Regions from separate parts of the Shewanella cyperi genome, predicted to be linked through region 2. Evidence: predicted binding sites of a transcription regulator. Region 2 holds the regulator's gene; each other region holds the start of a gene.
The links. The regulator sigma-54, encoded in region 2, starts transcription at its own class of promoters, with help from an activator protein. The targets are predictions, from matches to a motif close to GTTGGCACGNNNNTNGNNT.
Positions count from the first base shown of each region.

Region 1: the regulator sigma-54 is predicted to act here: its motif matches at 2,836-2,854, upstream of JYB84_RS14730 (P-II family nitrogen regulator).
Region 3: the regulator sigma-54 is predicted to act here: its motif matches at 3,664-3,682, upstream of JYB84_RS07025 (nitrate reductase).

Region 1 covers NZ_CP071501.1:3,331,540-3,341,897, reverse strand. The annotation lists gene JYB84_RS14745 (response regulator) at 1-262, opposite strand, end outside; gene narQ (nitrate/nitrite two-component system sensor histidine kinase NarQ) at 255-1,964, opposite strand; gene JYB84_RS14735 (hydrolase) at 2,087-2,629, opposite strand; gene JYB84_RS14730 (P-II family nitrogen regulator) at 2,901-3,239, shown strand; gene JYB84_RS14725 (ammonium transporter) at 3,251-4,501, shown strand; gene JYB84_RS14720 (hypothetical protein) at 4,669-5,001, shown strand; gene JYB84_RS14715 (tetratricopeptide repeat protein) at 5,086-6,246, shown strand; gene JYB84_RS14710 (DUF4785 domain-containing protein) at 6,289-7,557, opposite strand; gene JYB84_RS14705 (lipase family protein) at 7,567-8,424, opposite strand; gene aroG (3-deoxy-7-phosphoheptulonate synthase AroG) at 8,937-9,995, shown strand.
Region 2 covers NZ_CP071501.1:3,447,587-3,457,944, forward strand. The annotation lists gene JYB84_RS15310 (calcium/sodium antiporter) at 1-658, shown strand, start outside; gene JYB84_RS15315 (KpsF/GutQ family sugar-phosphate isomerase) at 687-1,664, shown strand; gene kdsC (3-deoxy-manno-octulosonate-8-phosphatase KdsC) at 1,664-2,212, shown strand; gene lptC (LPS export ABC transporter periplasmic protein LptC) at 2,209-2,769, shown strand; gene lptA (lipopolysaccharide transport periplasmic protein LptA) at 2,756-3,310, shown strand; gene lptB (LPS export ABC transporter ATP-binding protein) at 3,307-4,038, shown strand; gene JYB84_RS15340 (RNA polymerase factor sigma-54) at 4,152-5,633, shown strand; gene hpf (ribosome hibernation promoting factor) at 5,663-5,950, shown strand; gene ptsN (PTS IIA-like nitrogen regulatory protein PtsN) at 5,954-6,397, shown strand; gene rapZ (RNase adapter RapZ) at 6,394-7,248, shown strand; gene JYB84_RS15360 (HPr family phosphocarrier protein) at 7,235-7,510, shown strand; gene mgtE (magnesium transporter) at 7,610-8,974, shown strand; gene JYB84_RS15370 (hypothetical protein) at 8,983-9,360, opposite strand; gene JYB84_RS15375 (OmpA family protein) at 9,543-10,202, opposite strand.
Region 3 covers NZ_CP071501.1:1,655,489-1,665,846, forward strand. The annotation lists gene JYB84_RS07005 (IS110 family RNA-guided transposase) at 1-359, shown strand, start outside; gene JYB84_RS07010 (hypothetical protein) at 702-1,067, opposite strand; gene JYB84_RS07015 (group I truncated hemoglobin) at 2,256-2,735, shown strand; gene JYB84_RS07020 (cytochrome c3 family protein) at 3,136-3,489, shown strand; gene JYB84_RS07025 (nitrate reductase) at 3,717-6,464, shown strand; gene cobA (uroporphyrinogen-III C-methyltransferase) at 6,457-7,281, shown strand; gene JYB84_RS07035 (ANTAR domain-containing protein) at 7,274-8,536, shown strand; gene nirB (nitrite reductase large subunit NirB) at 8,769-10,358, shown strand, end outside.

The sequences.
Region 1 (10,358 bases), 120 kb from region 2:
CGGACACTGTCAAAATTACTACCCGGGCGGTCACTCCTTCCTGGCGCAGGCCGCTGAGGGTATCGAGTCCCGACATCCCCTTCATGTTCAAATCCAGCAGTATGATGTCGGGTTCATTGTCGCCCACCATATTCAGGGCCTCAATCCCGCTGCCGGCCTCACCCAGGAGGGTGAAGTCAGGATCTGAATTGATTAATTGGCAGATGCCTCTGCGCAGCAGTGGATGGTCGTCGACCACCAGCACTGAATAGGGTTTACCCATGGTTTGTCTCCTGATGAGGGGGAAGGGTCAGGGATACAGTGGCACCACCGGCGGCATTGCCGGAGAAATTCAGGCGACCGCTGAGCTTGGCGGCTCGCTCCTGCATTATGCCAATGCCAAAGTGATTGTCCCTTTCCCGTAAATGATTGATGCCTATGCCATCGTCACTGATGCTGATGTTAATCAAGCCGGCATCATTTTTACAGCAGCAAATTTCTATGCGTTTGGCCTGGGCATGCTTGATGGCATTGAGTGTGGCCTCACGGGTCAGCTGCAGTATGTGGATATGTTGATTGGCGCCCAGCAGTTGTTGCTCCAGCCCGTAGTCGAGCACTATTTCACAGCTTGTCTGGTTACGCAGTTGTTCCAGCATGGCCTCGAGCGCATGTTGCAGATTGGGTTCCTTGATGGTCAGGCGGAAGGTGGACAAGAGCTCCCGCAGTTGCACATAGGCGGCGCTGACCCCTTCGTTGATCTCGCTCAGTTGCTGTTCTACCTGGGGGCTCAGGCAGCAATCATCCAGGCCCTTGCGCAGCAAATTGAGTTGGATTTTCAGGTACGAAAGCACCTGTCCCAGTGAATCGTGCAGTTCGCGGGCTATCACGCCGCGCTCTTCCATCAAAGCCAGTTGCTGCTTCTGTTCCGACGCCTGGTATAGCAGCAGGCTACGGGCCAGGATCAGGGCAAAGTTTTCCAGCAGAGGGCCATTGCAAGGGCGGGCAGAAATACACTCCAGTTTGCCGAGGACGCTGCCTTCGAATGTCAGCGGAATGTGATATTGCGCCAGGGCCTCTTCGGGCCAACCACCATCGGCAGTGATGATTTCCTGTTGCTCGTCCCCATGACTGATACACAGCCGCAGGTATTGCATGGCTTCAAATTGCTTGAGCTTGTCGAGGGCGGGCTTGAGGGCCCGATAATCCGGTTGTTTGCCGTGGAGCATCACCAGGGTGTCATACAGCAGGGCCAGTTCGCCGTTGGCACGGCTGAGGGCACGGGTTTTTTCCTGTACCTGATGTTCAAGATCGCCATAGAGTGCCGACAGCTCTTTGGCCGTGCTGTCGAGGGCGTGGGTCAGCGCCTGCAGCTCCAGGTATTCGGTTTCGGGCAACTGCACATCGAAATTGCCTTTGGCTATGGTGTTGGCCGAGTGCATCAGTTGCTGCAGCGGTACCACCACCTTGCGACGGGTATAGCGCACCGCGAAAAAGGCCACCAGCAGCATCAGTCCCAAGCCCATGGCCTGGCTGGCGGCCAGCAGTTTCAGTTTGAAGGCGGCGTGGAGTTCGGTTTCCAGCACCAGCAGATCTATGGTGTCGACAAAATCCTGCAACAGAGCCCCATAGCGCCCGGAATCTTCGGCCATGGCCAGCTGCTTCATATGTTGCCATTTGTTCTGAACCAGCAAATATTGCTGCCGCAAGCGCTCCGGACTGGTCCAGTCATGAGAGCGTTTGAGCGCATCTGAGTTGAGCGTGGCCTCAAACTCCTGGATTTTGGCTTGCAGCTGCTCCTTGCCCGCGTGGGTGTAAAGCATCAGCCGGTAACTCTGCATCCGCAATGAGCCGGAGGCGTTCACCGCTCTGGCATCCCCCAGGCTGTAGGACAGATTGGCGATGGCAAACAGGGCCAATCCGGAAGAAAGCAGGATCAGGGTCAGCATAAGGCCGAGGATCTTGGAAGTGAGACTGCCCCTGTTCATAAATGCGTTTCTCGGTGTGGTAAAAGCTCTGTTTTACATTAGCTTTTGCTGCAACACATCCTTTGAAGCGCGAAAATGTGAAAGGGGCCACGACTATGGCCCCATTTTATTTGTGTTGTCGATTATTTAATCAGTTGTAGCAGCGATTTGAAGCGTTCACCGCTGGCTTCGTGTTGCAGCTCGAACAGTAAAGATTCGACGTTGGTTAATGTGGCTCCGGCCTGTTGCATCATGGCCAGGCCAAGTTGCCGATTGGCTTCGGTGCGTGAACCCACAGCATCGGCGACCAGATGTACTTCAAAACCTGCGTCCAGCAGATCGCGGCAGGTCTGGTAGACGCAGATGTGGGTCTCTATGCCGCACAGGATCACCTTGCGTCTGCCACTGAGAGTCAGGGCGTCGCGAAACTCGGCGTTGGGCCAGGCACTGAAGTGGGCCTTGGCTATGGGTTGGCAACGCTGGCGCAGTTCGCAGGCCAGCTCTTCTGAGGTCGCGCCGAGCTTATCCGGCAATTGTTCCAGCCACAGGGTGGGAATATCGAACAGACCTATCCCGCGGATAAGAGTGACCAATTGGCCGTGCAAGCCATCGCTGTCGTGCATCATGCGGGCCAGCTTGCCCTGTACATCCACCACCAGCAGCAGTGCCTGATGTTCCATCAACATAAGTTGTTTCTCCTGTCTGCGTTTTATTCCAGTAAACGCCTTTTAAGCGTGAAAGCCAATACTGCTTAGGTCCAGTGTATGAGACCGTGTCCTGGCCCTGCGCCAACATGGGGCAGCGGTTGCATAAATGCACTAAAAAGGTGCGTTTTTATGCGTCATTTATGCGCTAATTATTATTTACCTTTTTAGAAACAATGAATTGAATATCTGGCCCGATGCTTGAATTGTCTTTGTCACAATTTGATAACGACAGCTTATGTTGGAGGTTGGGATGAAACTGATCAGCGCAATCATCAAGCCATTCAAACTGGATGATGTCCGTGAGGCCATCGCCGGTATGGGGATTGAGGGGATGACAGTGACCGAAGTGAAAGGCTTTGGTCGACAAAAGGGGCACACAGAGCTGTACCGCGGTGCCGAGTATCAGGTGGACTTTCTGCCCAAGATTAAGTTGGACATTGCCACCAAGGCAGAAAACGTCGAGTTGTTGCTGGAGGCCATCACCGCCGCCGCTCACACCGGCAAGATTGGTGACGGCAAGATTTTCGTGATGGATCTGGAACAGGCGATCCGTATCCGGACCGGCGAAACAGACACAGAAGCGCTTTAAGGGGGACCAAGATGGAAGAAATTACTAAGCTGGGCCTGACGGTGGCCGAACTGAGATTTGCGTTGGATACCTTTTATTTCCTGGTATCCGGTGCTTTGGTGATGTGGATGGCGGCCGGTTTCGCCATGTTGGAGGCAGGTCTGGTGCGCTCCAAAAACACCACGGAAATCCTCACCAAAAACGTGTGTCTGTACTCCATTGCCTGCATTACCTACCTGATGGTGGGCTACAACATCATGTATGTGGATAACAGTGAGGGAGGCTTTCTGCCCAGCTTCGGCGCCCTGATAGGCAGCCAGGCTGAGGATGCCAGCCATGCCCTGGAGTCGGATTTCTTCTTCCAGGTGGTGTTTGTGGCGACCTCCATGTCGATAGTCTCAGGTGCCGTGGCCGAGCGCATGAAACTGTGGGCTTTCCTGGCGTTCTCCGTGGTCATGACTGCGGTCATTTATCCTGTGGAAGGCTATTGGACCTGGGGCGGCGGTTTTGTGTCCAAGGCCGGTTTCGTTGATTTTGCCGGCAGTGGTATTGTGCACATGGCCGGGGCTGCAGCCGCGCTCGCTGGAGTCCTGTTGCTCGGTGCCCGTCGTGGCAAATACGGTCCCAATGGCCAGGTCAATCCGATCCCCGGCTCTAACCTGCCGATGGCGACCCTGGGGATGTTCATCCTGTGGATGGGCTGGTTCGGCTTCAACGGTGGCTCACAGCTGATGGTGTCCGATGCTGCCAACGCCGCCTCTGTGGCCAAGATTTTCGTCAACACCAACTCGGCTGCTGCTTTCGGCTCCATCGCCGCTCTGGTGGTGTGTAAGATGATTTGGGGCAAGGCAGATTTGACCATGATACTTAACGGTGCATTGGCCGGTCTGGTGGCCATCACAGCGGATCCCCTGTCTCCGTCTCTCGGCTTGGCGGCGGTCATTGGCCTTATCGCAGGTGCTTTGGTGGTGTTTGCCATTGTTACCTTGGACAGAGTCAAGATCGATGACCCGGTTGGCGCTATCTCTGTGCACGGTGTGGCCGGTCTGTTTGGCCTGCTGCTGGTGCCCCTGTCGAACGCGGATGCTACCCTGCTGGGGCAACTTATCGGCATAGGTGCCATCTTTGCCTGGGTCTTTACCGCCTCACTGCTGGTGTGGCTGGCTTTGAAACTCACCATGGGGATCCGCGTCAGCGAGGAAGAAGAATACAACGGTATGGATGCATCGGACTGTGGTATCGACGCCTATCCTGAGTTTGTCACAGTGAAAAGCGCCGGCTGATTGAGAGTCAGGTTTGATAAAAAAGCAGATCCCCGGATCTGCTTTTTGTTTTCCGGGGCTTTTTGGCGACCCAGGCTGGGAATGTGAGTTCAAGGCCCGCCGTTATTCCTGTCGGTAACGCTGGCAGTGGCTATGCTCAATTTATAAGTACCCATTGAGAGAGAGTCATGGCATATCGATTCATACAGGGCATATTGCTGTTAGGCCTCTTTCTGGCCCAAGCTGGTCAGGTCATGGCTGGAGAGGTCATAGTCAGACGGGAGTCTCAGGCATTCGACGCCTTTGCCGCGCGGGATCAGGCGGCAGAAGAATGGCTGCGGCAACAATCCCTGAAATTGGCGGAGCAACAACGGATATGGCACTCCTTGCCCATCGGCTGCCTGACCCTGAAGGGGCCTGTCTATCTCTGTGGCGACAGTTTGCTGTATCCAGTGAACCGACGTGGTGTCAGAGTGTTTATCCAGCTTCAGCCCCATTTATGGGGTCAGCATAAAGACTGAACACGTTTTGTAACTTTTTTGTGCTGACTTTGTTGTGAACCTGACTTAGTCTCTGGGAAGGATGCTTTTCCTGAGGGGCAGAGTATGAAACCCATAGTTATTTCCGCTATTTTGCTGAGTGCCTTGAGTCTTGGGGCTTGTAGTCATAACGCGAAAGTACAGGCTGTTGATATTAATAGTTATTGGCATGACGATATTTTTGAGTCTGTGAAGGACATTCCAACGCCTCAAGAAGTTTTTTCCCTCCCTCAGGAAGCCCGGGATCAGTTATTGCGTGATTTTACGCGGGCACATTTTGGTACGGGGAATAGTGTCAGCGCTCACGAATGGTTGGCGGGGCAACTAAATGCTGATAAGGGGGGCTTTAAGTATTATGACAACTACACCCGCATTGCCTCTGTGACCTACAAGGAACGCCAGGGCAATTGCATGTCACTGGTGGTATTAACTGCCGCCATGGCTGACCTATTGAATGTCCCGGTTGAGTTTCAGGAAGTGTTGGTGGAACCTGTTTGGGATCAGCAGGGGGAGTTTTACCTGCTTAACGGCCACGTCAATCTTAGATTATTGCCCCCTGAATTAAAGAACGTAGCATATTTCAGACCCGACGCTATCCAGGTGGATTTCCTCCCTGAAAGAGCCATGCGCGGCTATGCCAAGAACAAACTCAACCGGCAAACGCTGCTGGCTATGTTCTACAACAATCTGGCGGCGGAAGCTCTGGTGCAGCGGCAGCAGGACAGGGCATATGCTCTGGTCAAACAATCCTTACAGCAAAAGGCGAACTTCACTCCGGCCTTGAATACGCTCGCCATTCTTTATCGCTACCGCGGTCATGAGGATTGGGCTGAGGATGCCTATCGATTGGCCTTGAGGTACACGCCGGAGGATCTGACGACCCTGTATAACTTGGCTTTGTTGCTGGGAGAGCAGGAACGATTGGAGGAATGGGCCGAGATCCACAAGGTGCTGGAGCTCGCCAGGATCCGCAACCCATATTACTACTATGATATGGCCCAGCAGGCTTTTTCCGACCACGAGTATCAGCAGGCTCTCACCTGGTATCTGCGTGCGGTGGAGAAAGCCGATTATCGACACGAATTTTATTTTGGTCTTTCAAAGGCCTATTGGGCCACGGGCAATGAGCGTAAGGCCAGGCAAAGTCTGGAAAAAGCTTTGGCATTGAGCCGCGATGGCGATCGGCAGCGTTACCAATCCAAACTGAATGCCATGGAACATCATTAAAAAAGCGCCCCGATTGGGGCGCTTTTGACTAAGGCCAGGACCTCAGAAACTGAGGGCCTGTTGCTGGAAACTCAATCTTGCCATTTGCCCGTGATCCCTGAGCTCCAATTCCCGTAAATGGAATGGTGCCTGAAGGCCGCTGGCCTTGATGAGGTTTGGTGACAGTGGCAGCACCAGCAGAGGATTGTCCGGGGTAACCCAGGCCGCGACTTGGGTGCTGAATATCGCTATTTCCTCTCCCTTGCCATTGGTGCCGGTGAACACTGCGCCCAAGGTGAATCGCCCCTCGCTCTTGAGCTCCAGGTTAAAACTCAGTTGCTGAGGGATATCGTCCTGCCACAGGCTCAGTACTGTGTCGGTTAATCTGGCGCTGGCAACGTAGGGCTTGAACACTGTTTTGACTGTGCGTCTTACCGCGGTAGTACCCACCTTGGCGGTAACATCCACCAGGATTTCGCTCAACCCGGCGTTCGAGCTGACCTCCATTTCAGGCATAGCCAATTGCCAGCCGTCATCCTGGTGGTTCAAGGACAAAGAGGTTACCTGACCCCGGCTATCCCGCAGCGTTGCGCCCAACACCTCGAAACTGTCACTGCCGCTCAATGACAGGCCGAGGCGCATCTGGTTTTCGCCCTGTGCCAGCATGACCGGAGCCTGGGCCGTCAGCTGGTAGGGACTGTTTTTCTCTTTTACATTCACCAGATAATTGGCCGAGGGCACCAGGACTTTACTGACCCGCAGCAGATAGTTGCCCGGTTGTGCCAGTGCCGACATCTGCAGCGCCGCTGAATTGTCATCCAGGCCGGCGCTGGTCAGGGCATCCGCATCCGCCAATGAGCGTATCAATTGCCGATTGGCCTGTTTTTCTTTGGGAGCGGTCAGTTCAATGTCCTGGGGGGCCACAGGTTCTGCCTGCATCAGGGCGCCCGAACTGGTATCGGCACGGGCGGCGACACGGATCATGGCCCCGGCTTGGCTGATGGGCAGGTTCAGACCCTGGTTGAGTTGTGCACCGGTCACATTCATCCAATACTCATCGCTCTGACTTTGCTGCGTCAATACCGGGTGTTGAGGTACATAGACTTGTCCCAATGGCTGGACAAAGCTCACCTTGTCCCGGGACGCATTGAGTCCCGGCAGATTGGGCTCGGCGATAACCTCAGCCGTCAAATCACCCTGTGCCGGTGGCGCCAGCTGCAGATCCTTGCTGACGGTCTGGTTCTGTTCTTCTTGTGGTGCCCGTTCCTGCTGACAGGCAGACACCAGGCCAAGCAAGGCCAATGCAGTGGCCAGTTTTGTCATGGTATGCATGCTGTTCTCCTAGATGTGATTGCGGATCAGGCTGTCGAGCTTGAAACAGGCCCGGCGGCTTTGCTGATGACTCAAAGGCTCGGCACCGGCAGTTTTCTGCTTGTCGGTAAACCACACTGTGCCGGCGGCGCTCTGAGAGCTGCAGTTCAGGAAGCCATCGGAGCAACTGTCGAGCCAGTTTTGGGTGGTTTCCAGCGCGACCTGGTACTGGTAGCCGGCACAATAGCTGTCGCTGTCCCAAATCGCCGAGTCCACATCTGAGCCCACCACGGTTTCGAATGGCTTACCCAGACCGGGACGACCGCTGGTGCCATGGAGCCAGGTACTGTTGTAATAACTCATCCAGCCCACTTGCTGTTGCTTGACCGCATCACTGTCGTAGCCCAGCAGCCATCCCAGGGAGGTTTCAAAGACATTGCCTTCACTTACGGCATCCGCCAGAGGTGTGCCTGCACTGGACGGTGCCAGCGCAATCACCCGGCTGGTGGCGTTAACTATCTTGGGGTAGCGCGCATCCCAGGTAGGATTTGACAGGACCCAGCGGACTATGTTGCCGCCATTGGAGTGGGTCAGCAGGATCAGGCTGTCGATGTTTTTGGCATCGATAAATTGCCCCAGCTGGTTAACCAGGCAACCCGAGGCGGCTTCGTCCCACATGTATTGATCGAAATCGCAGTTGATTACTGTGTAGTTGCCGCTGTTGGCCAGACCCTGACGCACCGAATTGACAAATTCGCTGGTCCAGTAGTCGTTCAGGGCATCGGTTTGTTTACCGGTACCGTGCACAAAGGCTAGTCCGGTGACGGCTTGACTCAGGGGGCTGACAGCAAACAGACCCAGCAACATTAATGTGTTGGAGATCTTCATTGGCTTATTTCTCTTTTAGAGTGTTGATTTTATAACGTCTTGTTGAACAGGTAAGACGTCTGACGTCTGACCTGTTTTTGTAACCTAGCGTTAACATTTGCCTTGGCGCAAGCCTAATTTTTGAGCGGTATTTTTCGCTGGGAAGGCAGCTGTTTCAGCCTTCAAATCGGCAGTGATAAGCGCTTGTTACGGCTTGATTAGCTAATGAGAATGGCGTGCGGTGTTGTTTTAAACATCATGGGTGACAGATGAAAAAAATATTCCTTGAGCAGCAGGAGGTTAGACTTTTTCTACCTGTTTTCGTCTGATCCCACTGTCTGTCCGCAAACCAAGGCTTTATAAGGTATGTTTAAAATTGCTAACGAAAAAATATTTATAAAACAATTAATTGAAATTATATTCTTGAAAAAATATCAACTTGATTGCTAACGATGGCAATACTGGCTAAATTGACTGAGTCATTGCAAATAGAGAGAGTTTTGCTTAACCCCGGTTTTGGAGCCTGAATTACCATGTATTACCAGAATGATGATGTTCGGATTAATGAAGTCAAAGAGTTGTTGCCCCCGATTGCCATTCTGGAGCGATTTCCGGCCACCGAAGCCGCCTCAGCCACGGTATTTAATGCCCGCAATAGCATTCACAGGATCCTGGGCAAACAGGATGACCGTTTGCTGGTGGTCATAGGTCCCTGTTCTATCCACGATCCCAAAGCGGCCATGGAATACGGCGAGCGTCTGCTGGCCTTACGACACAAATATCAGCAACAACTGGAAATCGTCATGCGGGTGTATTTTGAGAAGCCCAGAACCACAGTTGGCTGGAAGGGGCTGATCAACGATCCCTACATGGATAACAGCTTTAAGCTGAATGATGGCCTGCGGACCGCGCGCAAGTTGTTACTGGATCTCAATGATGCGGGCATGCCCACCGCCGGTGAGTTTCTGGATATGATTACGCCACAGTACCTGGCTGATCTTATGTGCTGGGGCGCCATTGGGGCCCGAACCACAGAATCCCAGGTGCACCGTGAGCTGGCATCGGGTCTGTCCTGTCCCGTGGGCTTTAAAAATGGCACCGACGGCACCATACGCATTGCCATAGACGCCATAGGGGCCGCCGCCGCACCACACCATTTTCTGTCTGTGACCAAATTTGGCCACTCGGCCATTGTATCCACCAAGGGCAATCCCGACTGTCACATCATATTGCGCGGCGGTCGTGAACCCAACTATGGTGAGGCCCAGGTGGCGGCCATCAGAACCGAACTGGCAAGCTCGGGCCAGGCGGATAATCTGATGATAGATTTCAGCCATGCCAACAGCAGTAAGCAGTTCGCCCGGCAAATGCTGGTGGCTGAGGATGTGGGAGCCCAAATCGCTGCCGGCAACAGCGGCATTTTCGGCGTAATGGTGGAAAGTCACTTGGTCGAAGGACGGCAGGATCTGGTGCCGGGCCAACCTCTGACCTATGGTCAGAGCATCACGGATGCCTGCATAGGTTGGCAGGACACTGAAATACTTCTGGAAGGATTGAATCAGGCCGTGTTGGCAAGACGCAACAGGAACTGAAATCAGAAAAGGCGCCCAAGGCGCCTTTTTTAATGGTTAAGATTTCAATTTCTCGGCCAGGTATTCATTGGCCTTGGCCAGGCTGCCGAAGGAGGCGATAAGGTTTTGACGGCCCTTGGCCTGAAGTTCTGGATTGCCTGATTCGATCATCATCCATACCCAAGTCTGTATCAATGGCAACGGAGGGTATGGAACTTTTGAAGAATCCAACATAAATCTTCCTTAAGTATTTGTTTTGAAGGAATAAAATTGTCACTTTCCGCATGGGTGATCTTAGTGTCACCTTTGGGAGAATCAGGGTTTGCACTGGGTCAGGGTATCAAATTCTTTTTTACTTCTTAAGCCGGATCACCGCTCATTCAC
Region 2 (10,358 bases):
GGAAATTCCCATGATGCTGGGCGGCACAGTGCTCGCAGGCGTCTTTCTCCATGACAAGATTTTGAGCCGCAGTGAAGGAATGATGCTGCTGGCGGTTTTCCTGGCCCTGATGGCTTACCTCATCTGGCACGCCTTGACCAGCAAGGAGCAGGATCCTTTGGCCGATGAAGCCGACAGTGAGATCCCCAAGGATGTGCCTACACCCAAGGCGCTGATGTGGCTGGTTGTGGGTATAGTGCTGCTGCCACTGGCTGCCAACTGGATGGTGGAAGGCGCCGTTGGTATTGCCCGGATATTCGGACTGTCTGATCTGGTCATTGGCCTCACCATCATCGCCGTTGGCACCAGTCTGCCGGAACTGGCGGCCTGCGTTGCCGGGGTGCTGAAAAAGGAAGACGATCTCGCCATAGGCAATATCGTCGGTTCCAACATATTCAATATTCTGGCAGTGCTGGCGTTACCGGGCTTGATAGCGCCCGGCGCCATTGACGCCCAGGCTGCCGGACGTGACTTTTACATGGTACTGGCCACCAGCGCAGCCCTGGCACTGCTGGTATTGACCACGGGTCGCAAGCGTCAGTTGCAACGCTGGCATGGCGTCGTTCTACTGCTGCTCTTTGGCGCCTACCAATACCTGTTGTTCCAAAGCCACGCATAGGCACCAGGCAATAACGAGAGAGAGTTTTATGCTAGACAGAAAGCAGCTGCGCCAATGGGGCAGAAAAGTCATCGATATAGAAAAAGCGGCGCTGGACAACCTGTACCAGTTCGTCGACAGCGATGAGTTTGCCGACGCCTGCGAACTGATACTGCAATGCACCGGTAAGGTGATAGTCATGGGCATGGGGAAATCCGGGCACATTGGCAACAAGATATCCGCCACCCTGGCCAGTACGGGTACACCGGCATTTTTCGTGCACCCCGGTGAAGCCAGCCATGGCGATCTGGGTGTACTGAGCAGCAATGACATAGTGCTGGCCATCTCCAATTCCGGTGAATCGAGCGAAATCCTGACCCTGATGCCTGTCATCAAGCGCCAGGGCATTCCCATGATAGCCATGACAGGCAAGCCCGAATCCACCATGGCCAAACTGGCGCAATTGCACCTTTGTATCAAGGTGCAGGAAGAAGCCTGCCCCCTCGGCTTGGCACCCACCTCCAGTACCACAGCCACTTTGGTGATGGGCGATGCACTGGCCGTGGCCCTGCTGCAGGCCAAGGGCTTTACCAAGGACGACTTTGCCCTGTCTCACCCGGGCGGCGCCCTGGGGCGCAAGTTACTGCTCAAGGTCAGTGATGTGATGCACAAGGGTGACGGCCTGCCTTTGGTGGGACACGATATCTGTATTACCGAGGCCCTCTACGAAATCTCCAAAAAAGGCCTGGGTATGACCGCCATTGTTGATGAAGACGGCCGTCTGGAAGGGATCTTTACCGACGGTGATCTCAGACGGGTGATAGACGCCCAGATTAATCTGAGACAAACCCGGATTGCCGAGGTCATGACCCGTAACTGCATCACCACCAGCGCAGACATTCTGGCGGCCCAGGCCCTGAAACAGATGGAAGACAAAAACATCAACGGCCTGATAGTGGTCGATGCCGACAAGCGTCCCATAGGCGCCCTCAATATGCTGGATATGGTCAAGGCAGGGGTGATCTGATGAGAGAAGCACTCTATGGCCCGGTATCAGAGGCCAACTGGCAGAAAGCCGAACAGATAAAACTGCTGATCTGCGACGTAGACGGGGTATTCTCCGACGGTCGTATTTACCTGGGTAACCAGGGCGAAGAACTCAAGGCTTTCCACACCCGCGACGGTTTTGGGGTCAAGGCCCTGCTCGGCGCAGGTATCCAGGTAGCGGTGATCACAGGCCGCAAGTCACAGATTGTTGAGAACCGCATGAAGGCGCTCGGCATCAAGCACATCTATCAGGGCGTGGACAACAAGTTCGAACCCTATGAGGAGCTGCTGAAGCTCTACGGCGTTACCCCCGCACAGACAGCTTATATAGGCGATGACATGGTGGACTTGCCCGTCATGCAGGCGGTTGGCCTGTCGGTTTGTGTTGCCGATGGTCATCCCTGGGTCAGACGCCATGCGGACCTGGTCACTTATCAGGGTGGTGGATTTGGCGCTCTGCGGGAGCTGGCCGATCTGCTGCTGATGGCTCAGGACAAGTTTGATAGCGCCCACGGGATGAGCGTATGAACCGGGTGACCCTGGCCATCATCGCCTTCTTCGGCACCGCGCTGCTGCTCTACTGGCAAGTGCAGTCGAAACAGAATGCGGGCGAAGGCAAGCAAACCTCATCCCAGCTGCTGCCGGACTTTGTCGCCACCGAACTGCGCAGTGTCGAGTACAATGACAAAGGCCAGGTCAGCAGCAAGGTGAGTGCCAGCTACATGGAGCATTTCCAGGCCAGCAACATTACCGAATTCACCGAGCCCGTGTATCTGATCTATCCCAATGAAGGCGCGGCCCAATGGCGTCTGTCTGCCAGTCGCGGCAAGCTCAGCAAAAACAGCGGCAAGGTGGTACTGGAACAGGATGTGCAAATCCAGGCAATCAGCCAACAGGAACCGCTGCAAAATCTATCCACCAGCTATCTGGAGCTGGATTTGAACACTATGATAATGACTTCGAACAGGCCAATTTTGGTCTTCGGCAAAGGATTCAATGTCACCGGCCAGGGCCTGTATGCCGATCTCAATGCCCAGGAAGTCAAACTGCTCAGTCAGGTAAAAGGAAGCTATGAACCCAAGTAAAACCCTGCTGGCACTGGCACTGTGCCTGTGCAGCACCATGGCCACAGCCAAAAACAACGACCTGCTGCAGGAATTGAAAATTGCTGCCGCCACCCAATTTGCCGACATCAAGAACAAGCGGGTGGTCTATGGTGGGCCGGTACTGCTGACCCAGGGCAGCCTGAAGATCACCGCTCAGGAACTCAGTGCCTATACCGATGAAGCCTCAGGACAAAGGGTATTGGTGGCCAAGGGCAAGCCCGCCACCTACAGTCAGACCCTGGATGACGGCCGCCAGGCCAGCGCCAGTGCCAATGAGATCAGCTACAACATGGACAATCGCACCATGACGCTCACGGGCAATGCCAAAATTGAACAGGATGGCAGCCAGGTCAACGCCGACAAAATCATTTATGACATTGAAAAGCAGCAACTGAAGGCCGACAGCAGCCAAAAAGGCGATGAACGGGTGATCACCATCATCAAGCCGGAAAACTATCAGGAACAGTTGGCTCCCAAGCCCGAAGAACAAGAGCAGGATAAGGAGCCGGTTCGCCAATGACGGAACTGATCCTTAAGGCCAGCAATCTGGCCAAAAGCTACAAAAACCGCACCGTGGTCAAGGACGTCAGTCTCAGCGTGCGCACCGGCCAGGTGGTCGGTCTGCTGGGCCCCAATGGCGCCGGCAAAACCACCACCTTCTACATGGTGGTGGGGCTGGTGAAAAGTGACAAGGGCAGCATCCATATCAACGAAGATGACCTGACCCTGGACCCCATGCATCTGAGGGCTCGCAAGGGCATAGGCTACCTGCCCCAGGAAGCAAGCATTTTCCGTAAGCTGTCCGTGCACGACAACATCATGGCGGTACTGCAAACCCGCAAGGATCTGGACCAGGATCAGCGTGAAGAGGAACTGGAGCAGCTGCTGGAAGAGTTCCACATCACCCATATCCGCGACAACATGGGCATGTCTTTGTCCGGTGGTGAGCGGCGCCGGGTCGAAATCGCCCGTGCTCTGGCCGCCAATCCGCGCTTTATTCTGCTCGATGAACCCTTCGCCGGTGTCGACCCCATTTCGGTCATAGACATCAAGAAAATAATTGAGCAGCTCAAGAGTCGCGGCCTCGGCATATTAATCACGGATCACAACGTCAGAGAAACCCTTGATGTCTGTGAAAAAGCCTACATAGTCAGCCATGGCAACCTCATCGCCGAAGGCACCCCTGCCGAGATTCTGGACAATCAGCAGGTGCGGGCGGTGTACTTGGGTGAGCAATTCAGGCTATAGTTAAATTTAGCCTGATCTCTATCTCATTAAGGAAGAGTGCAACTGGCCAGCAGTTCACAAAACTGATAGAAAACAGCTTTCTGATAACAATAACAGTCAAGGATCCGCAGTAGATGAAAGCGTCACTCCAGCTCAAGCTGGGCCAACAACTGACCATGACGCCGCAATTGCAACAGGCCATCAGGCTGTTGCAACTTTCTTCACTTGAACTGCAACAGGAAATTCAACAAGCGCTGGATTCCAACCCTTTGTTGGAGCTGGACGATGACCAATTCGACAGCCAGGAGCGCAGCGATTCAGATCACAGGGAGCAGGACGACTTCTCCGAGCCCGTCACGGCCAGCAGTAACGATGACAGCTCCACCCTGGAAACCTCCGACGCCCTGACCCAGCAGTCCATGCCCGATGAATTGCCCATGGATACCACCTGGGACGAAGTGTTCACCGCCGCCCCTGCTTCCGGCAGCGGCTCCATGATGCGCGATGATGATATGCCCTTCCAGGGAGAGACCAGCGACGGGCTTTATGAACACCTGGAATGGCAAAAGAACCTCACCCCTTTCTCAGACACCGACATGGCCATAGCCACCGCCATCATAGACGCCATAGATGAACGCGGTTACCTGACCCAGACCACGGAAGACATACTCGAAGCCATGGGCGACGATGAAGTGGAGCTGGACGAAGTGGAAGCCGTGCTCAAGCGCATCCAGCACTTCGACCCCATAGGGGTGGCCGCAAGGGACCTCAGTGAATGCCTGCTGATCCAGCTGGCCCACTTTGCCGCCGATACGCCACACCTGGAAAACGCCAAACTGCTGATCCGCGACCATCTGGATCTGATTGCCGCCAGGGACTTCCGCACCCTGATGCGCAAAACCCGTCTGAAGGAAGATGAGCTGCGTGAAGCCATAGTGCTGATCCAGAGCCTCAATCCCCGTCCGGGTGAACAGGTCACGTCCGGCAAGGACGAGTACGTTATCCCCGACGTCTCTGTGAGCAAGAAAAATGGCCGCTGGGTGGTGGAACTCAATCCCGATTGCATGCCCAAGCTCAACGTCAATCAGCATTACGCCGCCATGGCCCGCACCAGTCGCAGTCAGGCTGACAGCCAGTTTATCCGTGGCCATTTGCAGGAAGCCAAGTGGTTTATCAAGAGCCTGGAGAGCCGCAACGACACCCTGCTCAAGGTGGCCAATTGCATAGTGCAGTTCCAGCAAGGTTTCTTTGAGTACGGTGAAGAAGCCATGAAGCCCATGGTGCTGAACGACATAGCCGAAGCGGTGGAAATGCATGAGTCCACCATTTCCAGGGTGACCACCCAAAAGTACATGCATACCCCGCGGGGTATTTTCGAATTGAAGTATTTCTTCTCCAGCCATGTCAGTACGGAAGACGGTGGAGAATGCTCGTCTACGGCCATCCGCGCCTTTATCAAGAAACTGGTGGCTGCAGAAAATCAGAAGAAACCATTGAGCGACAGCAAAATGGCGGAACTTCTGGCGGAACAGGGAATCAACGTTGCTAGACGTACCATTGCAAAGTACCGTGAAGCAATGCTGATCCCGCCGTCAAACCAGCGTAAAAGCTTATAACTCACTGTAAAAACTGGAGGAAAGTGTCTATGCAAATCAATCTGACTGGGCACCATATCGAAATTACAGATTCACTGCGTAACTATGTAGAGAGCAAATTTACCAAGCTTGAACGCCACTTCGAACAGATCAATAATGTGCACGTTGTGCTCAATGTTCAAAAAATGCAGCAGATTGCAGAAGCCAAGCTGCACCTCAATGGTGGTGAAGTGTTTGCCACGTCTGAGCATGAAGACATGTACGCCGCCATCGACGCTCTGATTGATAAATTGGATCGTCAGGTCATCAAACACAAAGAGAAACTGACTAAGCACTAAAAGATGGAACTGAGTACCATCCTGAGGCCGGAGTGCACCACCTGTGCCACTCCGGGCAGTAAGAAAAAGGTACTGGAACTGATCAGCGATATCGCCAGCGCCCAGTACCCCACCCTCTCTTCTCAAGAGATCTTCGAAAGCCTATTGGCCCGAGAAAAAATGGGAAGCACAGGCATAGGCAATGGTATTGCCATCCCCCATGGCCGCTTGAACAGCATAGAGACCCCGATCGCCGTGCTGGTCAAATGTGAAGAGGCCATCAGTTTTGACGCCATAGACAAACAGCCGGTTGACATACTGTTTGCCCTACTGGTGCCATCGGACCAATGCCAGCAGCACCTGAGCACACTCGCCGCCATGGCAGAAAAGCTCAACGACAAGCAAATCCTCAAGCAACTGCGCAAAAGCCAGGATGACGCTGAACTCTATCAGGTGATCACCGGATGAAACTGGTCATAGTCTCAGGTCGATCGGGCTCGGGCAAAACCGTTGCCCTGAGGGTCTTGGAAGACCTGGGCTATTACTGCGTCGACAACCTGCCACTGCCACTGATTGGGCCCTTGCTGGCGCAACTGAAAAGCAGCAATGAACTGGTGGCCATCAGCGTCGATGTCCGCAACCTGCCGGAACAGCACAAGGTGTTGGAACAACAGTTGGCCGCCCTGCCTGCAGGCACGGAGCTGATCAGCCTGTTTCTCAATGCCAGCGACAAGGTGCTGCTCAAGCGCTACAGCGAAACCCGCAGACTGCACCCCCTGTCCAAAAGCAAGATGTCCCTGGCGGATGCCATCAAACTCGAGGGCAAGCTGCTTGAACCCCTGTCACAATTGATGGATCACTACATAGACACCTCCAAACTCAATGTCTATGAACTCAGTGACCAGGTGCGTGAAATCCTCCTCGGCCGCAGCGAGAAGGAGCTGGTGATCATTTTTGAGTCCTTTGGCTTCAAACACGGTATGCCGGCGGAAGCCGACTTTATGTTCGATGCCCGGTTTCTGCCCAACCCCCATTGGGAGCCACAGCTGAGACCCCTGACAGGCCTCGATGAGCCGGTACAACAGTTCTTGGAACGCCAGGTACTGGTGAACAAATTTATCTGGCAGATAGAGAACCTGCTGGAAACCTGGTTGCCCCATCTGGAGCGCAACAACCGCAGTTACCTCACCATAGCCATAGGCTGTACCGGCGGTCAGCACCGCTCGGTATATGTCGCAGAACAATTGGCCAAACGCTTCAGCAACACCAAACACAAGGTCGAGGCACGCCACAGGGAGCTTAATCTTGCCAAGACTTGAACGTGATATCACCATAGTCAATAAACTGGGCCTGCACGCCCGCGCCGCCACCAAAATGGCGATACTGGCCTCCGAATTCAAGGCCAGCGTGACCCTGATCCAAGGCGACAAACAGGCACCGGCGTCCAGTGTGTTGGGACTGCTGATGCTGGAATCCGGCATGGGCAAAACCATGCGCATAGTGGCCGAAGGTGATGATGCCGAGCAGGCCATGGACGCCCTGTGCAACCTGGTCAAGGCCCGCTTCGACGAAGACTGCTGAGTCAGCTCACTCACTGCGGCATTAGACCGCAACGCTTCCCCTCCTGCTGTATCAATAAATTTGTTACCATAAGCCCTTCTATTCTTGGGGGAAGATGCCATGGCGGTAGAACTGCTGGACAATGAACAAACGGAACTCAGGCTCAGCCAGCTCAACCAGGCACTGGGCAGCGGTATGTTTGTCCATGTGCGGCAGATGTTGCTCAATATGGCCGCCTCCGACATAGCCCTGGTACTGGAATCCTCGCCGCCGCGCACCCGCCAGATATTGTGGCAACTGATAGATCAGGAACAAACCGGCGAAGTGTTGGAAGAATTGGGGGAAGAGCTGAAAGATCAGCTGATCCGCCAAATGAGCCCCGAACGCCTGGCCCGGGCCGCCGCCGGTCTGGATACCGACGATCTGGCCTACATACTGCGCAGCCTACCGGATAGCCTCTACAAGCAAGTGCTGCAATCCATGGGCAGCCAGGATCGCAGCCGGGCCGAGCAGGCCCTGGCCTATCCGGAAGAGAGCGCCGGCGGCCTGATGAACACCGACACTGTCACCATCAGACCCGATGTGAATCTGGACGTGATCCTGCGCTACCTGAGGCAGCGCGGCAGCCTGCCGGAGGCCACAGATACCCTGTATGTGGTCGACAGGCGCGACATACTGCTCGGCGGCGTCAATATCGCCACCCTGCTGACCCGGGATCCCAGCACCCCGGTACGGGAACTGATGGATGCGGATCTGGAGGCGATTCCCGTCACCATGACCGATTCCGAGGTGGCGCAGCTGTTTGAACGCCACGACTGGCTATCGGCGCCGGTCATAGATCAGGACGGCCGCCTGCTGGGGCGGATCACCATTGATGATGTGGTGGACGTGATCCGCGAAGATGCCGATCACACCATGATGGGCATGGCCGGTATGGACGAGGACGAAGATACCTTCGGCCCCGTACTTAGAAGCACCCTGCGCCGCTCCATGTGGCTGACCATCAACCTGTTCGCGGCCCTGCTGGCGGCCTCGGTCAGCAACCTGTTTGAAAACACCCTGGAGCAATTTGCCACCATAGCCATTCTGATGACCATAGTGCCAAGCATGGGTGGTGTGGCCGGCAATCAAACCCTGGCGCTGGTGATCCGCGGTATCGCCCTGGGCCACATAGGCCAGAGCAACTCCCGCTGGCTGCTAGGCAAGGAACTGGCCATTGGATTTCTCAACGGTTTGCTGTGGTCAAGCCTGGTGTGCTTGGCCATCTGGGTCTGGAAGGGCGAATGGCAGCTGGGGGCCCTGATTGGCGGCGCCATGTTAATCAATATGACGGTTGCCGGTCTGGCGGGGGCCGCCATTCCCTTGCTACTGAAGAAGCTCAAGGTGGATCCGGCACTGGCCGGCGGCATGCTGTTGACCACAGTGACCGACGTCATCGGCCTGTTTGCCTTTCTGGGACTGGCGACCCTGTTCCTACTGCACTGATTAAGCAATCAGCCCCAGCGCACCGAGGGCATGGACTCGGCAGACAGCACGGAAACACATTCCTTGCGGGTCACAATCAGAAATTCATTGAGCGCCTTGCCACCGCTGGCCATAAAGCCGCCGCGGTTGGACTCGAGCGCAAACCAACCGCCGTCCGACAGCTGATACAGCCAGCCATTTGACAGGCTGAACTCGGCCCAAAACTCCAACAGGTCGCCTTCGTTAAGCATCCGCAGTCCCTGAATGGAGTGAAAGCAGACTTCCACCAGGCGATTTTCCACCTTCAGGCACAGGGACAGGCCATCCAGATCATAATGCAGTGATTGCAGGTACACCTCATCACCGAGGCACTCGACGGCAATAGGCAGGCCTTTGGGATCACTCATGCCACCCTCATTTGATTTTTACAGCAGGTCGTTCCATTAAAAAATGAATCTGAACTTCAGGCAAGCTTTATCCGACTGATAAACAGGACGAAATTGTGCCAAGGATTGTTGACGGGGAAAAAACAGCGCCGCCGGATGGCAGCGCCTTGGATTCGCTTGCGGGCCCTGGGCCCGTCCGGCGCTTATTGCAGTGGCGAGAGAATGATTTCCACCCGGCGGTTCTGGGCCCGTCCGGCGGCATCGGCGTTGGATGCTATGGGTTCCATCTCGCCTTTACCCTCGGTCGCAACACGTTTGGCGGGCAGGCCCTTGGCCAACAGGTAATTGCCCACTTCACTGGCGCGCACCTGGGACAGACGCAGGTTGTAACTGTCGCTGCCGCTGCTGTCGGTATGACCTTCCACATTGAGCAGGGTCTTGTCGTACTCCTTGGCCACCAGCACCACTGAATCCAACACCCGCTTGGCGCCCGGGTTCAGTTCGGTTTTGTTGACTTCGAAGGTCACTTCATTGGGCATGTTCAGCACTATGTTATCGCCTTCACGGGTCACGCTGACACCGGTGGACTTGAGCTGTTCACGCAGTTTGGCTTCCTGCACATCCATGTAATAACCGATACCACCACCCACTGCGGCGCCGGAGGCTGCGCCTATCAGGGCACCCTTGCCGCGATCTTTCTTGCTGGAAGATGCCACACCCACTGCAGCACCGGCGATGGCACCTATGATGGCGCCACTGGTGGCCTTGGAAGTTTGTTCTTCATTGGTATAGGGATTGACCGTGGTACAGGCGGAAACGCCGACGCTCAGCGCCAGCGCAGCGCAAATAGCTTTAATTTTCATGCTTCACCTCATATTAGTGTTTCCGCCAGTATAGTGACCTGAGGCAATCTGGCAATGGCAGAAATGGCAAGCGGCGAGGGAGTAAACAGCTGTCCAGGCACTAAATCGGGGCATTGTGCACCATGAGGATCTCAGCCCTGACAAGCCACCATTCAC
Region 3 (10,358 bases), 1.8 Mb from region 2:
TAATGAACTTTGTCGGCCTGACACCCAGTGAACGCTCCAGTGGCCAGCGGGAACGAAGGGGTGGTATCACCAAATGTGGCAATGGTCATGCCAGGCGCATCTTAATCGAATCGGCGTGGGCCTATCGATTTCCAGCCCGGGTCTCGCGGGAGCTGGAAAGTCGTCAGCAGGCGCATTCCATCAAGTTGCAAACCCGCTCCTGGGAAGTGCAGCAACGCCTGTGCCGACGGTTCCATGCCCTGAAGGCGCGGGGCAAAGAGTACAACAAGGTGGTCACTGCGGTGGCACGGGAGCTGACCGGTTACATCTGGGACCTGGCGCAGGGCTTTGACGCCGAGAAACCAATACAAGCGTTCTGAAGCTGATTTAAGCAATCACTCTGGCAGTACCGGGCTGCGGCAGCGGTGCGAGCAACCCTCGAGGGCGTTAAGCGGTCACATCCGCGCTCCTAGACTGAGGCAAGGCTCCAACGGCGAACACAAGTAATGCGAATAACCAAACTCGCGGATATCAGCAAGGTCAACCGCCGACACTTACTCGCCCAAGCCCGTCTGCCAGAGTGTCCTTACCGGAGCGTTTTTGGCCCTCCGGTAAGGACACTATTATCTATTTGACAAAGGAAATCATATCAACGCCCAAAGCAGCGGCGCGCGATAGCGCGTCCAGCCCGCAGGGCGATGCTGCCTTTGCTTGTTAGTTGCTTACAGTACATAGCTAAGGTTACCGTCAACGAAGCCCACTGCAAAAGCTTTTACAACTTTTAGCTTGTGCGTATTTTTTGAGCTGGATTGAAAATAGAGCTTAGCCATTGCAAGAATATTTTCCTGCGCCTCTTCCCATGAATTACCGAAGATCGAATTAGAAACTGATACTGATCGATTTTCTGGAATCCAGTCTTCGTTACATGCCCAATCTTCATTATCAGGGTCGAATTCACTAGAACCAACTATTTCAATATTGAACGGAGATTCATATATGTTGATATTGAAAGCAACAATTTGGCTGGGAATATTTTCGTTCAACTGCCCATCAATCCAAGCAATAAAATCCTTCTCGTTTTGAATCATGCACCATTCTCTCTTTGGCAACTAACAGCTGTATAGTGCGCATGCGCGTTTTAGTCCTCGGAGGAGTGTGAACGCGCAACGCTAAATTTTTGTATTCATGATAGAAATTGAAATTGGTTCAAATATACCTGGCAGCAAAACGCGCATGCGCGGTTTCTAAACCTATTAACACTATCCCTTAAAGCATAAGACATTAATTTAAAATGACTTTTATTAATCGCTTTAAAATTAACGCGCAAGGTTTATGCGCTTTTTCGGTGCCTGTTTCCCCAATATCAAATACGACTGTACAAAAGCACTGTACACACTCAGTCATTCAGAGTTTGGAAAATCCGACGGTTGCACTCTCTATTGCATGACATAGATGCAGGCCCTAGGCCCTGCTATGTGCCTTGGAATAACATGGCTACCGCACGGGCTGAAGTAGTGTGCTTCGTCCCTAAACCTTGTTTTATCTCCTTGAATCAGCATCTTGGCAGAGATGTTTGCTGTTCGGCAAGCAGAAATTTGATGTACCTCTTTGCCTTTGGTTTGAGGCCGCACATTTGCCTGAGTGGAACACCCAAAATTGGCACTGCCGCACCAGTGACCATCGGCGACACGGACGTCGCCGGTGAGCGCCCAGGGAAGGGTTCACAGCGTGTCACGGGTGTGGCAGTGCGAAAGCCCACGGCAGGTGATTAATTGCATTTGATGCCGGAAGTTGCTGGGCTGGCAAAAGATAGCCGCTGTGCCAGCGGCAGAAAGTCGTGGGTCTCAAACCGCGGGCGCCGAGCCCACACCCGGGCAAGGTGCCTGGCTTGTCCACGGATAACTTCCTTTTTTAACAGCCAGCTCACCGTCCATGATTCGATTGGCGCTGCGGCGGCTCTCAAGCTGCCACTGCTGCTCTTCTTACTATGTCGCCATCCGGGTATGTTCCCAGATATAGGGAAGGCTAGGTGTCAGGCCGACACTGGGTATCGGGGCGGATGGGAGCCGGGAATAGCCGAGATCCATTCAATCAACAATCTGACCCCTGGGGATATTACCCCGGCAGTCGACTAAACTGTTTAATTCAGGTGTGTTTCAGGGCGCCGCTAAGCCATGGTGCAATGGCTGCCCGCGGAGCCTGCTGTCTGCGTCGGGACAACGAAAGCTGTTTTTGTGAGGGGATGTGGCGACGGGCTCCCCTGTGCCGAGGTGAATATGATTAAATCCAAGTTTTTCCTCTGGGCCTGGTTGGCCGTCTCAATGGCGGTTTTCCCCGTGATGGCCGAAGGCGATAACGCCGAGCCGGCAACTCCGAGTCCTTCACTGTATGACAGGTTGGGTGGCCTTATGCCCATCAGCGTGGTGGTGAACGATTTTCTGGATGTGTTGGTGGTGGATGATGAGCTTAACCGCAATCCTGCCATAGATGCAGCCCGCAAGCGGGTGCCTGTGGCTTACCTTAAGTACAGGGTGACCTCCATGGTGTGCCAGGTCACTGGAGGAGATTGCGAGTATCGTGGTCGGGCGATGCGAGAAACCCATCAACATCTAAATATCACCGAGAATGAATGGGACCGTATGATAGCGCTGTTCAAGCAAGTTCTGGCCAAGCATCAGGTGCCGGAGCAGGAAACGGCGGAGCTGCTGGATATTATGGCCTCAACCAAGGCCGACATAGTGATAAGCAAGTCTTAGCTTATTTCGCGTGTATGAAAAGCGAGTCGAATGGCTCGTTTTTTTGTTTTACATAATCAAAAAGCTACCGCCTCCAAGGGGCTGTTACTGAATCGGCACGGGGAGAAATTCTTAGATGTAACCAGGGCCGAGTACCCACAATGATATATTTGGCTAAATAACCATTTTTCGTTTATGGTTAAGCCACATGGAGGTGATAGCCCGTGTAAAATACTCACTGAAGCAGTTGGTTACATGATAAAGCGCACATTTTTTCGTATGTTGGCTTGTTAAAGTGAGGACACCCGGATGGTGAAATTATTGGCCCGGCAAGGGCAAATAAAGCTCGCCATTGCACGGCGGCCGATGGCAGCAACCCCATAAGAACTGCCACAGACCGTCAAGATTGGAGGAATTGAACGTGAGCAAAATCCTGTTATCAGCCTTATTCGCAGCGTCCATGGCGGCGTTGTCCCTGTCACCCGCAGCGTTTGCTGCCGATGACCAATTGCAATCCGACTTCCATGCTGCCAAGGATGGTTGTGAGGCCTGCCACCAGAACGAGACCATGTCCGAAGACGGCATGTTCGAAAATGACAAGTGTGTGTCCTGCCACAAGCCACTATCCGAAGGTGATGAAGTACATAAACCACACGACGGTGAAATTGTGTGTACCGACTGTCACGTGCAGCACGAGATGAAAGTGGGCGAGCGTCCAACCTGTGAGGAGTGCCATGACGATGGCCGTACTGCAGAATCAACGCTGAAAAAATAACAGCACAGATAATGTTAAACGCCGGCCAACCGCCGGCGTTTTTTATTGTGGCAACCAGCCTGAATGGAAACACCAAGCCGCATCGCTGAACCACAAGGGTGCAAGCTTTGCACCCTTGTGGTACGTGGGTCGAATGAATGGTTTTTAAAATCCCTTAAAATCAAATAGATAAACATTGGCTTGTCCCTTGCCTGTCTCCTCTCTCCAATACGAGATGGGAGAAGCCTGTGAGAGAAGTCAACACTACCTGCGCTTACTGTGGCGTTGGCTGTGGTGTCAGCATTGCGCCGGATGGCAAGGGGGTGCATGGGGATGCCAGCCACAGTGCCAACCTGGGGCGCTTGTGTCAGAAGGGTGAGCGCCTGCTGGACACCTTGCCGCTGCCATCCGCCCTGAGATACCCCCGTCTTCACGGCAAAACTACGGACTGGGATTCGGCCATTGCCCTGATGGCTGAGCGTTTTTCTGCGGCCATCCGCGATCACGGCCCCGGGTCCGTGGCCCTGTACCTTTCCGGGCAACTCCTGACCGAGGATTACTTCGTCGCCAATAAGCTCGCCAAGGGCTTTTGGGGTACGGCCAACGTGGATACCAATTCCCGCCTGTGTATGTCGGCGGCGGTCAGCGCCCATCAGCGGGCCTTCGGTGAAGACCTGGTGCCCGGCTGTTACCAGGATTTTGAACAGGCCGAGCTGGTGGTCTTGGTGGGCTCCAACGCCGCCTGGACCCATCCCGTGTTGTTTCAGCGATTGCTGCGTGCCCGTGAGTCCCGTGGCACGAAAATAGTGGTGATTGACCCGAGGAAAACCGCCACAGCCGCCCAGGCCGATTGGCACATCTCCCTGTCACCCGGTGGGGACCTTGCGCTTTTTTCCCTGCTATTGCTGGAATTATCCCGTCAGGGCGCGGTAGATCCCGCCTATGTCGAAGCCCATACCCAGGGGCTTGATGCCACCCTGGCCAGCCTGGACGCTGCCTTCGCAGACACAGGCGCCGCCGCCCGGGCCCTGGGGCTGTCCCTGCCTGAGCTGCAGAAGCTGGTGGATTTGTATCGCAGCAATAAAGTGGTCACCGCCTTTTGCCAGGGGGTGAATCAACAGGTAAGCGGCACAGACACCATCAATGCCATCATCAATTGCCATCTGCTGCTGGGGCAAATTGGCAAGCCGGGCTGCGGTCCTTTCTCCCTCACGGGGCAACCCAATGCCATGGGGGGCCGTGAGGTGGGGGCGCTGGCGACCCAACTTGCCTGCCACCTGTCCTTTGGCGACGCCGAGCGGCAGTTGCTGCACGGTTTCTGGCCCGGCAGTCAACTGCCGGATGCGCCGGGACTCACCGCCACCGAACTGTTCCAGGCCATGGCGGACGGTAAAATCAAGGCCGTGTGGATCATGGCGACCAACCCCATGGTGTCGTTGCCGGACCGGGAACTGGTGCAGCGGGCGCTGCAAACCTGTCCCTTCGTGGTGGTGTCGGATATCACCCCAGATACCGACACGGCGCAGCTGGCGGACCTGCTGTTGCCTGCGCTGGGCTGGTCGGAAAAGTCCGGCACTGTGACCAACTCGGAGCGCACCATCAGCCGCCAGCGGGCCTTCAGAGCGCCCAAGGGGGAGGCGAGGGCCGACTGGCAGGCGGTGTGCGCACTGGCGCAGGCCATGGGCTACGGCGGTTTTGACTATCCCTCAGTGGCAGCTATTTTCCGTGAGCATGCGGCGTTGTCCGCTGTGGTTAAAGGCGCCTTCCCGGAAAAACACTTCGATATCTCACCGCTCGCCACTTTGAGCGATGAGGCCTACGAGGCCATGGCGCCAATGCGCTGGCCCGTGGGCGCACAAGAGCCGCGGCTGTTTACCGATGGCCGATTCGCATTCAAGGATGACCGGGCGCGCTTTGTACCCCCGGCAGTCATACCATCTTTACCGGCAATCAAGGCGGCGCCGGCTATCAATGAAAGGCCGGCCAGGCTCACCTTGGAGCCGGGCTGCTTCCAACTGAATTCGGGCCGCAGTCGCGATCAATGGCATACCCGTACCCGCACCGGCCACGTTGCCGCCCTGTGCCGCCAGGAATGGGAGCCGCAGCTTTATCTGGCCCCCAAAGATATGCAAGCGCTCGCGCTCAAAGAGGGGGATCTGGTCGCGCTGGCTATGCAAGAACATGCAGAGCAGGCCGATGGTGTAGCGGTAAAGACCTCGGAGCTAAAGAATGTGTCCAAGGCGGAACTGTTTTTGCCGGTGAAAAAGGACGACAGCCTGAAACCCGGCCATCCCTTTGTCTCCATGCACTGGACCGGGCAGGAGCTTGGCTCCGGTGTCAATGCCGTGGTTGCCGCCGAGGTGGATCCCATCTCCCGTCAGCCCGCCTTCAAGGGGCAAAAGGTGAGGCTCAGCCCCCTCGGGCCCCTCTGGAAGCTGGTGCACTACGGTGAACAGGCATCCGGGCAGCAGCAGTATCTGAGGCGCCAGAAACTGTGTCTTGAGTCCGGCGCTGCCGAGGTGTTTTATTTTCCTCCCGGGGTAACGCCTGCATCAGGAGTCACGCCCGCGCCCGAGGGCAACCTGGGCTGGCAGCTGAAGGCTCTGCGCTGGCAGCTCAAGGCTGGCCAGAAGACGATTTGGTTGCAGGCCTGGATCCGCGACGAAACCCTGGCCGGTTTCAATATCTCCGCCAAGGGCGATTTGCCACTGGACCATATTGCCCTTGCCGCCATGGTGGGCAGGCCGCTTGACGGCGCGCTGCTCAAGACGCTGGAGTCCCAGGTCCTGGCGGGTGACAGCCCCCTGGTGTGCCTGTGCCGGGGCGTCAGTCGTCAGGGGATTGAAACGGCGTTGGCACAATGTCCGGACGGTGCGGAACCACTGCTTTGGGCCAGTGAGCAAACGGGCTGCGGCAGTGGCTGTGGCAGTTGTCTTGGTGAAGTCAGGGCCATTGCCGATGAATTTCTTATGTCTGTGGAGGTATCCCATGGCTGATCTGACGTCCTTGATTAGCGCCCTTGGGGGCGAGTTTTTACCCGGCACTGTGGTACTGGCGGGGGCCGGCTGTGGTGATGTGGGCAGTCTGACCCTGGATGTGCTGGCGCTGCTGCGCCGCTGTGATGCCCTGGTGTATGACGCTCTGGTGGATGAGTCTGTGCTGGCGCTGGCCAATCCCGGGGCCCGGCGCATTGCCATGGGCAAAAGAGCCGGTGGCCAGTCGGCGCATCAGGATGAGATTAACCTGTGTCTGGCAACGCTGGCCGGTGAGGGACTCAGGGTGCTCAGGCTCAAGGGCGGCGATCCCGGCGTCTTTGGCCGCGGCGGCGAGGAAGCGGCGTTTTTGCTGACACGGGGCATTGATTGTCGCTGGCTGCCCGGTGTCAGTGCGGCCCTGGGCTGCGGTGCCGCTGCCATGATCCCCCTGACCCACAGGGGGCAGTCGCGCTCGGTCACCCTGATCACGGGTCGCCAAATTGGCGGCAATGCCAGTCGCCATTGGCAGCAATCCCTGGCCCTTGGCAGCACCCTGGTGTTTTACATGGGCGCCGCCCAGGCCGCCGCAATTGCCGCCAGTCTCAAGCTTGCCGGGGCCGACGGCGCCTTGTCTTGTGCCCTGGTGCGCGACGGTGGTCGTCCCGGACAAAGGCTCGAATTCTGTTGCCTCGATGAGCTTGCCACCGCCGCCAGAAACCTGGGGGGTGACGGCCCTTGCCTTATCATGGTGGGTGAGGTCTGCGCCATAGGTGAAGAGCTGACCGCACTGCGGGCGGGGCTGGGCAGGTTGAGTGCGACGGAGGTGGCCCATGGCTGACGGATTTGATCACAGCGCCAAGGCGTTACTTAGGGCCATCGCCTGCGGCCCGAAACGGGCACGGACCTTAACCCTGGAGGAAAGCCGCGCCTTGCTCCTTGGCTGGTCGGCGCAGGAGGTCACCGACCTGTCCCTTGGCGCCGCGCTGATGGTGATGCGCAGCCGCGGCGAAACCCCGGCCGAAGTGGCGGGGGTGGCGCTGGCGCTGCGCCAGCTCATTGCCTCCGCTGCCGGGGAAGAAGCAAGTGCAAGCCCTGGTGCCGGCGCCAGCTCTACTCCCTTTATCGATTGGCCCTGTTATGCCGGCAAGCGTGGCCAGTTTCCCTGGCTGCTGTATGGGGTAAAACGCTTGCAGGCCGAGGGCATTCCGGTGCTGTTGCACGGCGATGATGGTCGCGATGCGGCCAGACCCGGCGGCTATAGCCGCCGCAGCCATGTGGGGCAGGCGCTGCACCATGTGGGGATCCCCACCGCAACTTCAGTTGCCGAGGCCCGCGCCTTTATTGGGGACGGTGTCAGTTGTTACCTGCCACTGTCGGCGATACTGCCGCGTTGGCGCGAGCTTGGCTCACTGCATGCCACCCTGGGTATTCGCAGCTTGCTGACCCAGGCGCTGAAATTTATCAATCCCTTGAATGCGCCCCTGGGCATGCGGGCCTTCTTTCACCCCAAACTGGAGCAGCACTACGCCGAGGTCATTGCCTTGATGGCCAGGGAGCAGGGGCACGGAGCCCGGCAGTTGTTGTTCCGCGGTTTTCAGGGCGAGGCCGAACCCAATCCCAGGGTGGAGACCGAGTTGTGGCAGATTGATGCAGATGCTTATGCAGAGGGCCATGCAAATGGTGCCTGCCCGCGGGTGCCGTCCTGGTTGCTGCCCGCCTGTGCTCCCGAGGGCACCCAGGCCAGCCTCAATGCGTTGGCCGACGATGCAATGGCGCACCGGCAACTGGGTGCATCGGCCTTGCCGGGTGCCGGGGATGACACCTGGCAGGGGGCCTGTGTCCGGGCGTCCCTGGCCGCCGCCTATCTGCTGACCGAACGGGCGGACTGCGCCGACGCGGCATTGGCACTGGCCTACTCGGGCAAGGCACAGGGTTCCGGGCCCGTTGGCCGGCTTTGTGCCCTGATGATGGCCGAAGGGGTGACCGAGGCCGAAGCGCTGGGATTGCTGCGGCGCCACTCGATGCACACGGGCCAATCCATGGCGGTGCTGGCCGATAGCCTGCTGCGCCAAAGGGGTGCAGTTGCCCAATAATGACGCACCGGTACAGGGATGCTCACCCGAGTAACAATGAAATAGTAAGTAAAAACAGCAAGATAAAAAGTGGCACGGTCTGTGCCTTATGAAAAGTGGCTTCCAACGTTCGGTAAGCCTGACCTGCGGTCAATTCGGGGCGCCAAGCCGCCCCACTCAATTTGAATCTTATGGCAAAGGCGCCTCGCTCCCATTACCGGAGCAGGTGCCTTTTTTGTTTTCTGGAGGTCTTATGTCCAATCACAAACCCCGGGTCGTCGTGGTCGGCAATGGCATGGTGGGGCACCACTTTGTTGAATATGTCTGTGAGCAGGGCTGGCAAGGCCGCTGGGACTTGCTGGTAATAGGTGCCGAGCGCCAGATTGCCTACGACAGGGTACAGTTGTCGTCCTATTTTCAGGGCCGGGCCCTGGATGAGCTGGCCCTTGGCACCGAGGCCCAATACCGGGCCTGGGGCGTTGAGCTGAAGCTGGGTTGCAAGGTGGTATCGCTGAACCCGGAAGATAAGCAGTTGACCCTGGATAGCGGCGAGACCCTGGCCTATGACCATCTGGTGCTGGCCACAGGTTCCTACGGCTTCGTGCCGCCCATTCCCGGTGCCGACAAGGAGGCCTGCCTGGTGTATCGCACCACAGAGGATCTGCTGGCCATCGAAGCGGCGGCCAGGGACTCCCGCTCCGGGGTGGTCATAGGCGGCGGTCTGTTGGGACTGGAGGCGGCCAATGCGCTCAAGAGCCTGGGGCTCAAGACCCATGTGGTGGAATTTGCCCCCCAATTGATGCCGGTGCAGCTGGATGCCGAAGGCGGCGAGCTGCTGCGCAGCAAGATTGAAGCCCTTGGGGTGTCGGTGCATACCGCCAGGGCCACCAGTGCCATCCTCGACGGTGAAACCGCCCGCTTGCGGCTGTCCTTCACCGACGGCGAAATCCTGGAAACCGATATGCTGGTGTTTTCCGCCGGTATTCGCCCCTTCGATGAGCTTGGCAAGGCCGCCGGGTTGGCCCTGGGCGCCCGGGGGGGATTTGCCGTCGATGGCCTGATGCGCACCAGTGCGCCCGGGGTGTTTGCCATCGGCGAGTGTGCCAGTTGGCAGGACAGGATTTTCGGTTTGGTGGCCCCGGGCTATCAAATGGCCCGCATTGCCGCCGACACCCTGATGCATGATGCCTTCGGCGCCGCCTTGCCCGAGGCTTTTGTCGGGGCCGACATGAGTACCAAACTCAAACTGCTGGGCATAGACGTGGGCGCCATAGGCAACAGTCGCGGCAACGACGAGCTGCCCTTTGTGGAGTTCAGTGATGCGGTCACGGGCGTCTACAAAAAACTCTGGCTCGACGAGTCCGGCACCAGGCTGGCCGGCGCATTGCTGGTGGGTGATGCCAGCGACTATGGGCGCCTGCTTGGCCGCTACCTCGGGGGCAGCGTCATCGACGGCAGCCCGGCGGCGCTGCTGTTGGGTGAGCCTGCCAGCACCAGCGCCGATGCCCTGGTGTGCTCCTGCCATCAGGTAAGCCACAGCGCCATAGTCAAGGCGGTCAAGGACGGCTGTGAAACCCTGGGCGACATCAAGCGCTGCACCAAGGCCGCCAGCGGCTGCGGCGGCTGTGGTCCCGAGGTGCAGAAAATTCTCGACACCGCTCTGGCCGAGGCCGGCAAGGCACGCGACAGCTCCCTTTGCCCCCATTTCGGTTACAGCCGCCAGGAGCTGTTTCACCTGTGCGCCCTGGAAGAGATCAAAGACTTCGAGACCCTGCTGACACGCCATGGACGCCCCGGCGCCCATCCCTATGGCTGCGCCGTCTGCCAGCCGGTGGCGGCCTCC